Regions from separate parts of the Paenibacillus sp. OAE614 genome, predicted to be linked through region 2. Evidence: predicted binding sites of a transcription regulator. Region 2 holds the regulator's gene; the other holds the start of a gene.
The links. The regulator LexA, encoded in region 2, represses DNA repair genes until DNA is damaged. The targets are predictions, from matches to a motif close to CGAACATATGTTCG.
Positions count from the first base shown of each region.

Region 1: addB (helicase-exonuclease AddAB subunit AddB) is a predicted target of LexA. The motif match lies at 5,158-5,171, and genes of this name have one in related genera.

Region 1 covers NZ_JBEPOD010000001.1:4,694,964-4,702,320, forward strand. The annotation lists gene addA (helicase-exonuclease AddAB subunit AddA) at 1-1,577, opposite strand, end outside; gene addB (helicase-exonuclease AddAB subunit AddB) at 1,558-5,088, opposite strand; gene ABIE48_RS21715 (ArsR/SmtB family transcription factor) at 5,392-5,769, opposite strand; gene ABIE48_RS21720 (SRPBCC family protein) at 5,772-6,197, opposite strand; gene ABIE48_RS21725 (hypothetical protein) at 6,469-7,357, shown strand, end outside.
Region 2 covers NZ_JBEPOD010000001.1:4,093,614-4,100,970, reverse strand. The annotation lists gene ABIE48_RS18775 (extracellular solute-binding protein) at 1-93, shown strand, start outside; partial or broken gene ABIE48_RS18770 (carbohydrate ABC transporter permease) at 222-1,114, shown strand; gene ABIE48_RS18765 (carbohydrate ABC transporter permease) at 1,130-2,008, shown strand; gene ABIE48_RS18760 (sensor histidine kinase) at 2,076-3,905, shown strand; gene ABIE48_RS18755 (response regulator transcription factor) at 3,880-5,070, shown strand; gene lexA (transcriptional repressor LexA) at 5,166-5,792, opposite strand; gene ABIE48_RS18745 (LysM peptidoglycan-binding domain-containing protein) at 6,032-6,412, shown strand; gene ABIE48_RS18740 (DUF896 domain-containing protein) at 6,514-6,696, shown strand; gene ABIE48_RS18735 (hypothetical protein) at 6,945-7,357, shown strand, end outside.

The sequences.
Region 1 (7,357 bases), 600 kb from region 2:
TGGGCTTCCGGATAAGAAGCTCCGTAAACGAGCTCCGCCCGCTCATCGTAGCTGATCTCCGCCACCGTCTCATTCATCAGCTGGCGGAACACCATGTTCACGGCATGCACCACTTCCAGCCGGCTGCGGAAGTTACGGGCAAGGTCGATACGGATGCCGCCGCCCTCGGCGGAAGCATACCTGCGGTACTTGTCCAAGAACAGGCTCGGCTCCGCCAGGCGGAAGCGGTAGATGCTCTGCTTGACGTCGCCGACCATGAACCGGTTCCCCGGCAGCTCGCGCGAAATCAGCTTGACGATATCTTCCTGCACGCTGTTGGTGTCCTGATACTCGTCCAGCAGCACCTCGTCGAACTGTTCCTGATATTCCATGGCCGCGTCCGAAGGGAGCGGCTGACCCGGCACCGAATCCGGGTGCCGCAAAATTTGCAGGCAGTAGTGCTCCAGATCGCTGAAATCCACCGCGTTTCTTCTCTGCTTTTCATGAAGATAGCGGTCGCCGAACTCAATGACGAGCTCTGCCAGCTCCTTCATGAGCGGCGCCGCCCGGTGCAGCTCGGCCAGAAACGCATCGGCCGGCCGGCCGAACAGCGCCCCCTTCAGATCCTGCACCGTTTTCTTCACCGCTTCCCGCAGCTCCTTGACCCTTTCCTGCAGTGCCGGGTCGGTCTCCTCCTTGCGGCAGCTCTTCAGCTTGCTGAACGACACCGTCTGAAAACGTTCGAACAGCTCGTCCCACGGACGGTTGTCCAGCGCATCCCTGAGCGACTGAACCACTTCCAGATCCGCGTTCAGATTATCCAGATAGGGCCCCGGTCCTCCGGGCAGCAGTGTCAGACGCCGGGCCTGCTCCAGCAGTCCTTCGGCCCCGGCAAGCGCCAGCCGCGCATCCTGAAGGATGCTCTTGACCCACTGGCTTTCGCCCAGACTTGCCGTATCCGGCAGCAAAAAGGACTCGGCCATATCCCGCAGCCACTGATCGGGCCAGGAGTGGCTTCGTGAGAAATCATAGAGCCTCTGCACCAAATGGTGGACGGCATCGTCCGTACGCTCACCGCTGAACCAATCCACCAGCGCGATAAAATCGCTGTCCTCCGGCTGCTCCCCGTATTTCTCCTCGAACAGCTCCTCCAGGATCTCCTGGCGCATCAGCTCGGCTTCATTCTCGTTCAGGATCCGGAACCCCGGATCGATCGGGATCATCTGATAGTACCTGCGGATCACTTCAAGACAGAAGGAGTGAAGCGTCGTGATGGAAGCACGCCCGAGCAGGGACAGCTGCCGCCGGAGATGGGTATTCTCCGGATCCTTCTCCAGCTGCCGGTCCAGCGCGTCGCGGATGCGCTCACGCATCTCGGCCGCAGCCGCCTTAGTGAACGTGGCGACAAGCAGCCGGTCCACGCTGAAGCCCTGCTCCTCATTCAAAATTTTCCGGATGATCCGTTCGACCAGAACGGCCGTTTTCCCTGAGCCTGCCGCCGCCGCGACCAGAATGTGATCGCCGTGAAGCGAAATCGCCTTCCACTGATCGTCGCTCCACATGCTGCCTGCCGGCTTTTCAATTTCGATCATGCGCATCTCCTCCTTGGCGGCTGGACATCATTTCCCATACCTGCGATTTATTTGGCTTGCCGAGCATATGGTAATGGTTGCCCTCGACATTTTCGTCAAACTGGCACACCGGCTTGAACGGACAGAACGTGCATGCCGTCTCCTGCTGGATGCGGTAAGGCTCGATGTCCACGTCCCCTTCGGTAATTCTCGTTCCGATCCGGGTGATATTGTCCCTGACGGAAGACAGCAGCGTGTCCCACTGATCCGGCGTTGCGACCGATGCGGAGCTGTAGAAGCTTCCGTCCGATTTGACGGCAACCGGAAGGATGGATGAATGGCCTTTGTCCAGAGATGCGTCCATTTTGGATATGACGTCGCGGTCGGCCAGCAGCAGCCCCTTCATTTTAAACCGTTTGAGCAGCTCTTCCGCCGCCTGCTCCATCGTCAGCCCGTTGCTCGACTGCAGGATCGGATCATGCACGTGAAAATACAGCGTTCCCGCCGGCAGCGCCTTGCTGCCCAGCCAGTGCTCCGCATAGGTCAACAGCACGTCCAGATAGGTCAGCATCTGCAGGGACAAGCCGTAGTACACCTCATGAAGCCGCAGGTCCTTCTGTCCGGACTTATAATCGATTACACGCAGCAGCAGTCCGTTTTCGCCTTGGGCCATATCCACCCGGTCGATTCGCCCGATGACCTCCATCACCGTTCCGTTCTCGAGGGAGAAGGCCAGCGGAGGCAGCGGTTTACCCGGGCCAAAATCCAGCTCCAGGCCGACCGGCTCAAAGCTTCCCCGCCGTGCCTGTTCGCCCAGAATGACAGAGGCGCGGCTTACGATACTTTTGAGCTTGCGTGAAATGTAGCCGTAGCGCTTGCTGCTCATCAAAATTTCTCCCTGCAACATCGGAGCGAGGCGCTCTACAGTTGTTTCCGCTTCGCGCCGGCACTCTTCGGCGGTCAGGCTTCCCCAGCTCCGCTTCTGTTCCTGCAGCCGCAGCGCCATTTGGGTCAGCGCCGCGTGGAACAGCTGGCCGATATCCGGCGCCTGCAGGCGGTACAGCTGCCGTTCGCGCAGCTTCAGCCCGTGTGAAGCGAAGTGTGAAAACGGGCAAGCCACGAACCGCTCCATGCGGGACACGCTCGTCCGGATTTTGGCACCGTACAGCCTGCGGCTGGTCTGCGGCTCCAGCTGGCGGGTATCGTTGCGGTAAAATAGCGACCGCAGCAGCATATCCAGCGCCCCCTTCCATTCCCGTTCCCGGATATACCAGTTGTACACATCCCACCACAGCTGCGGGATTTCCGCGCCCTGCTTCCATTTGCGCAGCTGAATGATCAAATGGCTGAGGCTCTGGCGGGGGTGGGACAAATACGCAAGCAGCTCTTCTTCCCGCTGCTCTGCCGATGGCTGCGCCGACAGACGGCGAACCGGCAGACCGGGGAACATTTTGCGGACATGTCGCACCACTTCGGACGGCAGCAGCTCCTTGCCCTCATCGTCTGCGGCCGGATAGCTGACCCACACATGCCGGCTGGCCGAGGTCAGAGCGTTGTAAATCAGGAACCGTTCGTCGAGCAGCTTGCGCGAAATGCCAGGCGCCAGCTCCATTCCGGTTTGCGACAGCAGGGAGCGCTCCTGTTCGGTCAGCACCCCGTCATCCTGAAACACGGCCGGGATGACTCCGTCGTTGACGCCGAGCAGAAACGCGTACTTTACGCCACCCGTCCGCGTCCGGTCCATATTTCCGACCAGCACCTGATCGAGCGCAGGCGGAACGAGGCCCAGCTTCAGTTCGCTCAGCCCCGTTTCCAGAATGCCGGCAAACAGCTCGAAGGCCATCTTCTCCGTACCCATCATTTCCACAATCTGATCCAGCAGCTCCAGGACCGCATCCCACAGCTGGCGGTGTTCCCTCGCCGCCTCCGGGCGCCCGGACTCCAGCGCTTCGCGGCTCCACAGGTCCAGCTTCTCGGGAATGTCGGCTTCCTCGAGCAGACGGAAGACCGCTGTGCTGAGCTCCTCGGCGCTGCCCGCCTTCTTCACCCGCTTGCCGAAGGCCAGCAGCGGCTCGCTGACCACCCTCCGGCAGTGCTCCATCAGGCTGAGAAGCTGCTCTCCGGATTTGCGTCGCTCTCCGCCGTTTTCTTCCAGGGACAGGCTCGGAACAGCCTTCCACGGGCGGCCGTCCGTCCAGCGGTATCCCTGAATTCCGCAGGCGAGGGCGTAGTTCTCCAGCACGTCCATATCCTCCCGCCCCAGCGACCCGTCCAGCGGAAGCAGCAGGTCGCTCTTGATGCAGCGGAATACGTCCTCATGCCGCCAGTTCCGGCGCACGACATCCAATGCGGAGCGAATAAACTCCACCAGCGGATGGTGCAGCTCGCTTCGCTTCTGGTCGAGAAAGAACGGAATGCCGTAGTCCCGGAACAGGGGTTCCACCAAATGCTCGTAATCGCCCAAATTACGGACGAACACGGCCATTTCGCGGTATCTCGCCCCTTCCTCCCTGGCCAGGCGCAGCATCTCCCTCAAAGCCCCTTCCACTTCGGTGCGCCGGTTCTCGGCCGCATAGAGGGAAATCCCTTCGGTTTCCTGAACCTGATCTTTCTCCTGCCCCTTCCAGGGAATCCGGCGGTCATAACCGCGCTCTAAATGAGCAAGCCGCGGGCTGAGGCGGAATTTGGGCAGGTCCGATGCCGTCAGAATCGAATCGTTCGTTTCGATGCCCAGCTCCTCGGCCATTCCTCTTAGCTTGATGTAAGTCGTGGCGGTCGGGTGAAACAGGTCCAGCTCATGCGGCTCCATGCTGCCGTGGTACGGCTTGTCCAGCGTGAGCGCAATGGTGACCGATGACGCATGGGCCATCAGCTCGCGAACAACCCCGTATTCCTGCGGAGTCATCCCGTGGAAGCCGTCGATCCATACGTCCGCACCTTTGACATAAGACGAGCTGCGAATCCCTTCGGCCAAAGTGACGAGCGTATCTTCATCATCTATATAAAGCGGTGATATTTCCTGTTCAAAGTCGCGGTACACCGTCCATAAATCCTCCAGCTTATAGCGCAGGATCGGCGCGGCCGCCTTCTGCTCCGTCAGTTGGGTCAAATGCTCTTCCAGCACGGCGGAATCTACGCAGTACCGCTTGAGCTCGGTATACAGCTCGTTCAGCTTGCCTATGAAACCCAGCTGGTCACCGGAGGCACCGAACAGCTTCAGCTCCTCTTTGCGGCGCTGAATGATTTTGTACAGCAGCATTTTTTTGCCTTCTTCGCTGATGCCGACTCTCGCCGACCCGCCGGTCTCCTGCATCACCCGGTACGCCAGGCGCCGGAAGCTGAGAACCTGCGCGCGGACGCTGCCTTTGACAGCCCCTGATGATACCAGGCTGTGCTCCGCCTGGAATGAGCCCTGCTCGGGAACAAGCAGGATCATCGGACTGCCCTTAGGCTCTGCTTGCAGCCGGGACGTAATCTCGCTTAGGATCGCCGTCGTCTTGCCGCTACCGGATCGTCCGATCAGAAAATGAACCGACATGGTGTTGCCTCCTTCGTATGTAAACCTCGAAAACTATTAAATATAAGTATAACACAACCTTTTTTGAAAAGAACGTATGTTTGCGGAACTGTAAAAAGGAGGCACTTACCGTTTTTTACAATTTTCCAGATACGATCAAACCGAAGGAACGCCGTTTCCCGGCATGCCAAACAGCGGTACAGGAGGAGGTGATCCTCTTGTACCGCTGTCTCTTGTTTTGCTAGATTTTTACGAATGCTAGTTTCCAGCCTTCCGGCGATCATGCAGGGATCATCGTTCAGCATAGAGAGATTGAATCACCGGCTAATCTTGTTCCTTCTCCTCTTCCACAAGGGTTAGCGGGGCAGGGAAGCGTTCGGAACCATCCGACTCCACGAAGTGCTGCAGGGCTGCCATCTTGTTCTCCCAAAAGCGTTCAAAATAGGAGTACCAATCCTTGAGCTCCTGCAAGGGCCCCGGATCCAGCCGGTACCTTGTCTCGCGGCCGACCTTCCTTTCCTTCACCAGTCCTGCCTCCGACAGAATCCGCAGATGCTTGGAAACCGCCGTCCGGCTCATCGGAAAATGGCTGCTGAGAACCGTTACGGGCATCTCCTGATCGGACAGCAGCTTCAACAGCTGGCGCCGGGTCGGGTCGGCCACGGCCTGGAATACGTCGTGCTTGGACGCAGTCGCCGTCATGCTTATGCCTCGACGTATCTGCCCAGCTTCTGGTGGAGTCCGGCCCAGCCTTGGTCCATCGTCTCGCGCACGATCGTATGCGGCTGGTTGAACTCGGTCACTTGGTCCGCGCTCCAGCCGGAGTGAATGAGCGTTACTTCCGTTTTGCCGTCCAGCTCCTTCAGCTCGAAAGCAAGCGTCCAGTCCTTGCCCCAGCGGAACGCCAGCCGGTGCGGCGGATCCACTTCGGTCACCTTGCACGGCGACATGCCGTACGGACCGGCATTAATGTGAAATTCGTGGCCTACGACGGGCTGCATGTCATTGGGCATGAACCAGGCGGACAGCCCTTCTGGAGTCGCCACCGCCTCCCACACTTTCTGAATCGGAGCCTGGAATACGCCGGTGTGGCGGATATCAGGCAAAGCATTGTTTGTTGAATTTTCCATGTATAAATACCTCCATATGCAGTCAATCAACCCGGTTTACATTCGAATGTGAAACCATTTGGTTTCACATGGATTATACGAAACCTTTTGGTTTCATGTCAACCCCTTGTCCTTCTGCGGCCTGTAAGCCGGAATCCAACGAAAAAAGGAGCCTTTCGGCTCCTTATATTGCTATTATAGCTCATATTCCCAAAAACAAACAGTCTACCATTTTTCACCTGACATTCTATAATGAGGACGTTCCCACTTTAAGGCAAAGGGAGGAAGTACGGTGGATATCAAGGATTCTTCAAGCTCGTCTGAAAATCAGCCCGGTACGGTCGGTTCAGCAAGAGCCGCTGCAGCGGACTGGGTGATGCACCAAGCCTCAAAGGAAAAAGGATTTATGGGTGCTTATTTCACGGGTTCCACGATCGGAATGCCGGAAGATGCCCCGATGTCTCCAAGCTCCGATATCGACGTGATGGTCGTGTCCGAACTGGCGGAGCCGCCGTTAAAACCGGGTAAGTTCATATATCGGGATACCCTGATCGAAGGCTCTTACATCTCCCTATCCGAGCTGTCCTCGGTGCAAAAGGTGCTCGTCTCGCACCATCTGGCAGGCCCGTTCCGGGTGAATACGATCATCTCCGATCCCCATAGCCATTTGCATCGCCTGTATTCAGAAGTATCACGGCATTTTGCCGATGAGGTTTGGGTGCGGCAGCGGTGCGAAAACGTCCTGCAGCAAATCAAGCGGTCTCTGCTCGGCCTCGACTTGTCCCTGCCGCTGCATGACTTGTTCACATCCTGGCTCTTCCCTACGGGCATCACCACGCATGTGCTGCTGCTCGCCGCCCTGAAAAACCCGACGGTGCGGCTCCGTTACGCAGCCGTCCGCGGCGTATTGGAAGATTACGGCCTGAGCTCGCTGTACCCCGAGCTGCTTCGCCACCTCGGCTGTGCCGATTTGGAGCCGGAGCGGGCGTTGCAGCATGTCAGGTCGCTCGAGCGTACCTTCGACACCGCGGCTGCCGCCGCCAAAACGCCCTTTTTCTTCAGCAGCGACATTTCTCCGGTTTCCCGCCCGATCGCCATCGACGGGAGCATAACGTTAATTGAACAAGGATTCCACCGTGAGGCGGTGTTTTGGATGGGCGCCACCTTCGCACGCTGCCACA
Region 2 (7,357 bases):
CTCTCCAGCATTCAAAACCTGTTCGCCCAGAAGAAAAATTCGGCGGACGTGGCGAAAGAGCATCAAGCCGGGTTCGAAGATAACAATCAATAAATAACGGATACAGCTAGTTATAGAGAGAACAGGGATTTAAACATGAAGGGAACGCATTTCGGATGCCGTTCCCTTCAATTCCCATGAGGAATATTGCAGCCAAGAAGGAGAAGGAGGAGAGGTAAGTCGTGAACGTGCTGAAGGTCTCCCGCTGGACGATTGCCGCGTTTGTGCTTCCTTGCTTAATCATCTATATCGGTATTGTGTTTGTTCCCATCCTCGTATCCATGTACAGCGGTATGCTGGACTGGAACGGGATCGGCGAATCGACGTTCGTGGGTCTGGCCAATTTCAAAAAGCTGCTGTTCCACGACTCGGTATTTTGGCCGTCGGTGCGGAGAACGCTGATGTTTGCGGTGTTCTCTATGGCCGAGATTCCGATCGCACTGCTTGTAGCCATACTGCTGAAGCGTTACGTGCGAAAACCGAATTTTTTGGTTTCCAGCTACTTTTTACCGGTCATCTTGTCCGTCGTCGTCGTCGGCCAGCTGTGGAAAACGATCTATAACCCGGCTTCGATGGGCGGTATGCTGAATCAAATCCTGGATGCAGTCGGACTGCATTCCTGGGGCAAAGCCTGGCTCACCGATCCTTCGGTCGCCATGTATTCGCTGTATTTCGTCGCCCTGTGGCAGTACCTGGGTTACCACACCCTCATTCAATTTACAGGCATTTCGAATGTCCCGGACGATGTGTACGAAGCGGCCCGTATTGATGGTGCCGAAGGCTTTAAAGCGGATTGGCACATTACGTTTCCGCTGATTGTCCCGATTTTCAAAATTTCCATCGTGCTGGCCTTCATCGGCTCTCTGCAAGCTTTCGACATGATCATGGTCATGACGGGGGGGGCGGACCGGCGCATGCCACGGACGTCATTTCCACGCACATGTACAATATGTCGTTCACGTCCATGAAATACGGTTACGGAAGCTCGATCGCCGCATTCCTGGTGGTGCTCTGTCTGGCCGCCACGTTCTGCATCAACTTCATTTTCAACAAACTGGAAAAACGATACTCGTAAAGGAGGAAACCGCCAATGAACACAAGCACTGCCGTCGCTTTGAACAAGCAGGTGGCCGCAACCGGACGCAAACGGTTTTCCGTTACGAAGGCCATCGTGTTTCTGGTGCTGGGCATTCTGTTTGTAACCCAGGTGTATCCACTGTTGTGGCTGCTCCTGTATTCCTTGAAATCCAATGAAGAAATTTTGTCGGGCAGCTTCTTCGCCCTGCCGCATTCGCCGCAGTGGGGCAATTACAGCGCTGCGCTGGAGGGCAACTATTTCCGCTATCTGCTGAACAGCATTTTTGTCACATCCGTGACGATGATTGCCGTCATTATTCTCAGCTCCCTGTGCGCCTATGCGATCAGCCGATTCCGGTGGCGCTTTGGCGGGGCGGTCATGGTCGTATTCTTGATCGGAATGATGATCCCGATGCAGGCGACGCTGCTGCCGCTCATGATCATTTTCAAAAACATGCATATCCTGAATACACATCTGTCGATCATTTTGCCGTATGTGGCATTTTCCATGCCGATCGCCATCTTTATTCTGAGCGGGTTCATGAAAACCATTCCGCACGAAATCGAAGAATCCGCGGTGGTGGACGGAGCGGGGATCGGACGCATATTCTCGAGCATCATCCTGCCGATCTCGGTTCCGCCTGTGATGACGGTGTGTATCCTGACATTCATCAACATCTGGAACGAATATATTTTGGCTGCGACGTTTATCTCATCAGAAAAGCTGAAAACACTGCCGTTCGGCGTCAACAGCTTCGTCAGCCAATATTCGGTCAACTACGGGGCCATCGGCGCATTTCTTGTGCTGGGCGCGCTTCCGGTCATCATTATCTACTTCCTGCTGGCGGATAAGATCACCCAAGGTATGGTAGCAGGAGCAGTAAAAGGTTAGTAGGGCAAAGACGGCTTCTGTGATAGAATGACAAATGGATGACCGGATACGAAAGGGGAATGTATCTGTGGGGCGACATTTTCGTTCGATTCACAGCCGTCTTTTTCTGCTGTTTCTATGCTGCATGACCGGCATATTGATATTGATCAGCGTTGTGTATTATTACCGTACGATTTCCATTATTCATACCAAGGTGAATGATATCGCCGAGAAGAACATCTCGCAGACCGCCGGACTGTTCAACTCGCTGCTTCAAGGCTACAACAGTCTCTCCAAGTCGCTCAACAGCAACTACGAGCTGACCCGGCTGCTGCAGGAGACCCATGTGAAAGAGACCGTCGCCATCGAAAACGAACGAACGATTACGAATATTATCGGGGCGGCTTACTATTCAAGGAACGATATTACAGGCATCCATATTCTGACCGACAGGGGCAAAGTGTACAGTTATGAGCGCCAGTTCGCTGGGGTCATCGACAACAATTACGCCCAGACGTCCTGGTACAACGAGCTGAACGCCTCGTCGGGCAATATGGTCTGGCTTGGGATCATGCCAGGATCGCCGATCAATACGCTGCAGCAGAAAGAGAACGTCTTTGTGTTCGGTCGGAAGCTGTATGATCTGAACACGCACAAGCAGCTTGGCATCATGGTCATCGAAGCGAATCCTTCGTCCATCATGGAGGCAATGTCCAATGTGACGATCAGCCCGGGCAGCCGCGTGTACCTGATCGATCAGAACAACAACATCATCGCTTCCACCGGTAAAAAAGGGACGGAGGCGCCGGACTTTGCCAGCATTCCGAAGCCGGGTGCCGAAGACGGTATTCTGGTGGACGACAGCTCAAGCCAGCTGGTGGTCGCTGCCAATACGCCCATGGCGGGCTGGACAATCTACGGTTTTACCCCGAAGCACGACATTCAGGCGGAAGTGAACCAGACGACCCAATACCTCGTTGTCGTCCTGATCGTGCTGATTATCGTCTCGACGGTTCTGGCCACGCTGGTATCGCGCAACATAGCTTCTCCGCTGAAGCTGCTGATCCGGGAAATGAAAAAGGTGGAGATGGGCAATTTCAGCGGTTCGGTTAATGTCGATTCGTTTGACGAAATCAACAGCCTGGTGTCTTCCTTCAACCGGATGGTGCACCGGATGGATGAGCTGATTGAGACGATCAAGGTCACGACCGTCAGCGAGAAGAACGCGCAGCTGCAGGCGCTGCAGTCCCAGGTGAATCCGCATTTTTTGTACAACACGCTGGACATGATCTACTGGATGCTGGATGAAAAAGGGAATGAACGCCTCAGCAGGGTCATTCTGTCGCTGTCGCAAATGTTCCGTTACAGCAGCAACTGGGAGGAGGCCTCCCGGACGACGCTGCGTCAGGAATTGGAGCAGATCCGGCATTATTTGACGATTATCGAGAACCGTCTTGAGGACAGGCTCGTACCGAAGATCGATGTGGATCCGCAGTGGATGGACGTCACGCTGCCGAAAATGACGATTCAGCCGATTATTGAAAACGCTGTAAAATACGGACTGGAGCCGCTGGATCGGCAGGGTATGCTGCTCGTTACGGCGGAGCAGGTCATGGACGATCTGCATGTCGTCGTTCGGGATAACGGGAAGGGAATGGACGAAGACACGCTGATGCGGGTCAGAAGCTTGCTGGAGGGCGGGAACCGCACGTCGCCCATAGCGGAGGACAGAGACGGCCCTGTGCTTCGCCGTGGCATCGGTTTGAGCAATGTGCATGAGCGGATCCGAATGATGTTCGGCAGTCCGTACGGTTTATACTTGGACAGTCAAGAAGGGGAAGGAACGACGGTAACCATCCGTTTACCAATCCGGCACCAAGGAGGAATGGAAGATGAACATTTTAGTCGTGGACGATGAGCATGTGATCCGTGACGGAATTAAGCGCACCATCCACCGGGCCTATCCGCAGCATTATGTTCACCTGGCAGCGAATCCGGAGGAAGCGGTTCAGCAGCTGCGCAGACACCGGATTGACCTGGTGCTGACCGATATCCTCATGCCGGGAATGACGGGCCTTGAATTGATGCAGCTGTGCCAAGGCAGTTATCCGCATATCAAATGGGTCATTATTTCGGCTTATTCCGAGTTTTCCTACGCCCAGGAAGCCGTCAAGCTTGGGGCTAAGGACTATATGCTCAAGCCGATCGGGAAAGAGCTGCTGCTCTCCATGATATCCGGACTTGCTCAGGAGATGGATCGGGAGAATGAAATCGTTCGCGAGGCGGAGCTGCTGAAGTCTAACCTGAAGTATTTGCGCGAGGCGGTATTTCAGCGCTGGGCGAGCGGACTCGATACCGGGCGCCTTGACGTCGCCTCAATAATTGAGAGCTACCCCGCATTCCAACTGGTGATGGTTAAGATGGAGAGCGAGGCGCCGGTGCATCTGGAGCATTTTATTATTGAAAATGTGCTTGGTGAGCTGATTGAAGCGCACGGCTGCGGATTTGTGACAAGCATGGACGAAACGAGCCTGATCGGCCTCGTCTCGCTGGGGGAAGAGGGCGGCATGAAACGTCTGACGGATGAGCTGCGCGCTAACTTGAAACGATGCGTCAAGGTGCCTTTCCAGATTCAGTCGACGGGACTCATCACAGACATTCACCGGGTGCCGGAGGAAGTGCGGCGGATGCGCCAGGAATCGGCATCGCTGGACTACGAATACAACAACCCGGGCGGTAACCGAGCGATCGAGGTTGCGGTGCAGTACATCAAAGCGCACTATCATACGGATCTGTCCCTGGAAAAGGTAGCTTCGGTCGTGTTCCTGAATCCGGTCTACTTCAGCCAGCTGTTTAAGCAGAAGACAGGAAGCGGCTTCAAGGAATACGTCACCAATCTGCGGATCGAACAAGCCTGCAAGCTGCTGCTGCAAACGCATTTGAAGCTGGCCGATATTTCGGACAAAGTCGGATATGTGGACGTCAAGCATTTTACCCAGGTGTTCCGCAAAAAGACGGGAAAAACCCCGACGGAGTACCGTCTGGAGCAAACGGCGGATTCCCGTGAGGCGTGTCCCACCTGAATCATCCTGCCTTGATCCCAACGCCGAAAAGAGCCCTTGACCTTCCTGAGTAAGGAAGAGCAAGGGCTCTATTGCTGCTTGTCCAGCATCATCTGCTAGTGAATATCGCGGAACAGCCCGACGACTTTGCCCAGAATGGTGACATGGTTCAGACGCAAAGGTTCGTAAGCCGGGTTCTCCGGTTGAAGCCGGATATGGTCTTTCTCCTTGTAAAACGTCTTCACGGTTGCTTCATCCTCATCCGTCATGGCAACGACGATGTCCCCGTTATCAGCTGTCTGCTGCTGTCTCACGATGACGTAGTCACCGTTATGAATGCCCGCCTCGATCATACTGTCCCCAACGACGGAAAGCATAAACACTTTCTCATCTCCGACATAGTGCTGCGGCAGAGGGAAGTAATCTTCAATGTTCTCCGTTGCCGTGATCGGCACTCCCGCTGTGACCTTGCCTACTACGGGAACTCTGGCGATCGTATGCGTGAACAGATTGCTGCTCTCGGATTCTTCTTGTCCCAACAGTTCAATGGCACGCGGCTTCGTAGGGTCTCTGCGGATCAAGCCTTTCTTCTCCAGTCGGTCCAAATGGCCGTGTACAGTCGAGCTGGAAGCCAACCCTACCGCCTCACCGATCTCTCGGACGGACGGAGGATAACCCTTGGCGCGGACTTCATTTCTGATAAATTCCAATATCGCTTGCTGCCGGCTAGATATCTTTGACATTCCCCATCAACCCCATTTAGTAACGTTTGGTAAAATTATAACATAGAACTGCCGTTCGTACAAACATAAGTTCTAAATGATTTTGCTTTGATGGAGCGGGATTTTTGCGGCTTCTGAATGAAGGAAACCTGTCTCTAAAAACATAGGAACAATTGTTCGAAAAAAGTGTTGAACAAAACAAATGTTCGTGTTATATTGTTCTCATAAAACAAGAACAAACGTTTGGAGGCGTAATATTTATGCTGAAACACACTACATACCAAAGTATTTATAATAACCCATCCGTTAACCCATCCATCAATGAAGCTATAGCAACTCCTTGGTTGAAGAAAGTCCAGTCCTTCGCGCCAGGCCCTGCCTTGATCAAACTGATCCTAGCGGCCCTGATTATTTTGGTGGGATGCACAGGTGTCGTTCGCGTATTCGCAGGAACCTCGGATGATGTTCGGTTAGAGAAAAATGTCATCGTTCAGCAAGGCGATACGCTGTGGGGAATCGCTTCTGCCCATAAGCCGGAAGACATGGATATCCGCGCATATATTATGGCGGTGAAGAAGTATAACGATTTAACCAGCAGCGAAATTCAAGCCGGAGAAGTATTGGCACTCCCACAATATTAATAGAAGATAAATGATCAAGAGCTTGGAAAGGTGTGAACCTTGACAAGCTCTTTTTATCATGGCAAAGTTAGGTATGACTTGAATATTGGAGGAGTAATTGTATGGATATCGATAGCGTTGTAGAGAGAATTAATGAGCTTGCGCGCAAGCAAAAGGAATCCGGTTTAACCGAAGAGGAGATCGAAGAACGGGCCAAGCTTCGTGAGAGATACCTTCAGAATGTCCGCAGAAATTTCAGACAGCAGCTGGACTCGATTGAATGGGTGGATGAAGAGAAGAAATAACACCAGCTGGATTAGACTCATACATTCGATCATGGTATAGACTGACTCAAGGTTTTGTATGGCTCACTACCGATAACAGAATGCTTCTATGTAAGCGCACCAAGTTTCCTTCATTTGTTCTATTATATAGAATATGAAACTACAGGAATAAATGCTGTAAGCAGTATTGGGCCGTTATATATTAGGAAGTAAATAGCAAAACTTTCGTTCAAACTATATAGCCGTAAGCATTTTGAGGAGGTTCGTGAATGGCCCGTTCATGGGAAAGACAGGTAAGAAAAAATTCAGCGCAGCTGGATAAGCAGAGAAAGAAGCAAGGGAAGCCTTCCATCTACAGCGCGGGGGGGCCTTCAGCTGACATTTATAAAGGAAGAAACTATGTGCTTCCGATTACGATGGTCGCTCTGGCTGCGGTCTACTTTTTGCTCGGGATGATCGGACAGGAGGGTACGGCAGGAAACAGCAGCATGACCTGGATCATTATGGCCATGTACTTGTTCCTGGGCTTGATGATCTTTTTGCGCAGGCCTTTCCTGCGTGTGGAGAAAAACGCCGTATCGACGATCAAGTTCAACCGGGATCGGCGACTGACCGCAGACAATATCGCCAAGATCAAGCTGGCCAAAGGCTCTGTCGTGATTGAGCCGAAGGGCAAAGGCGG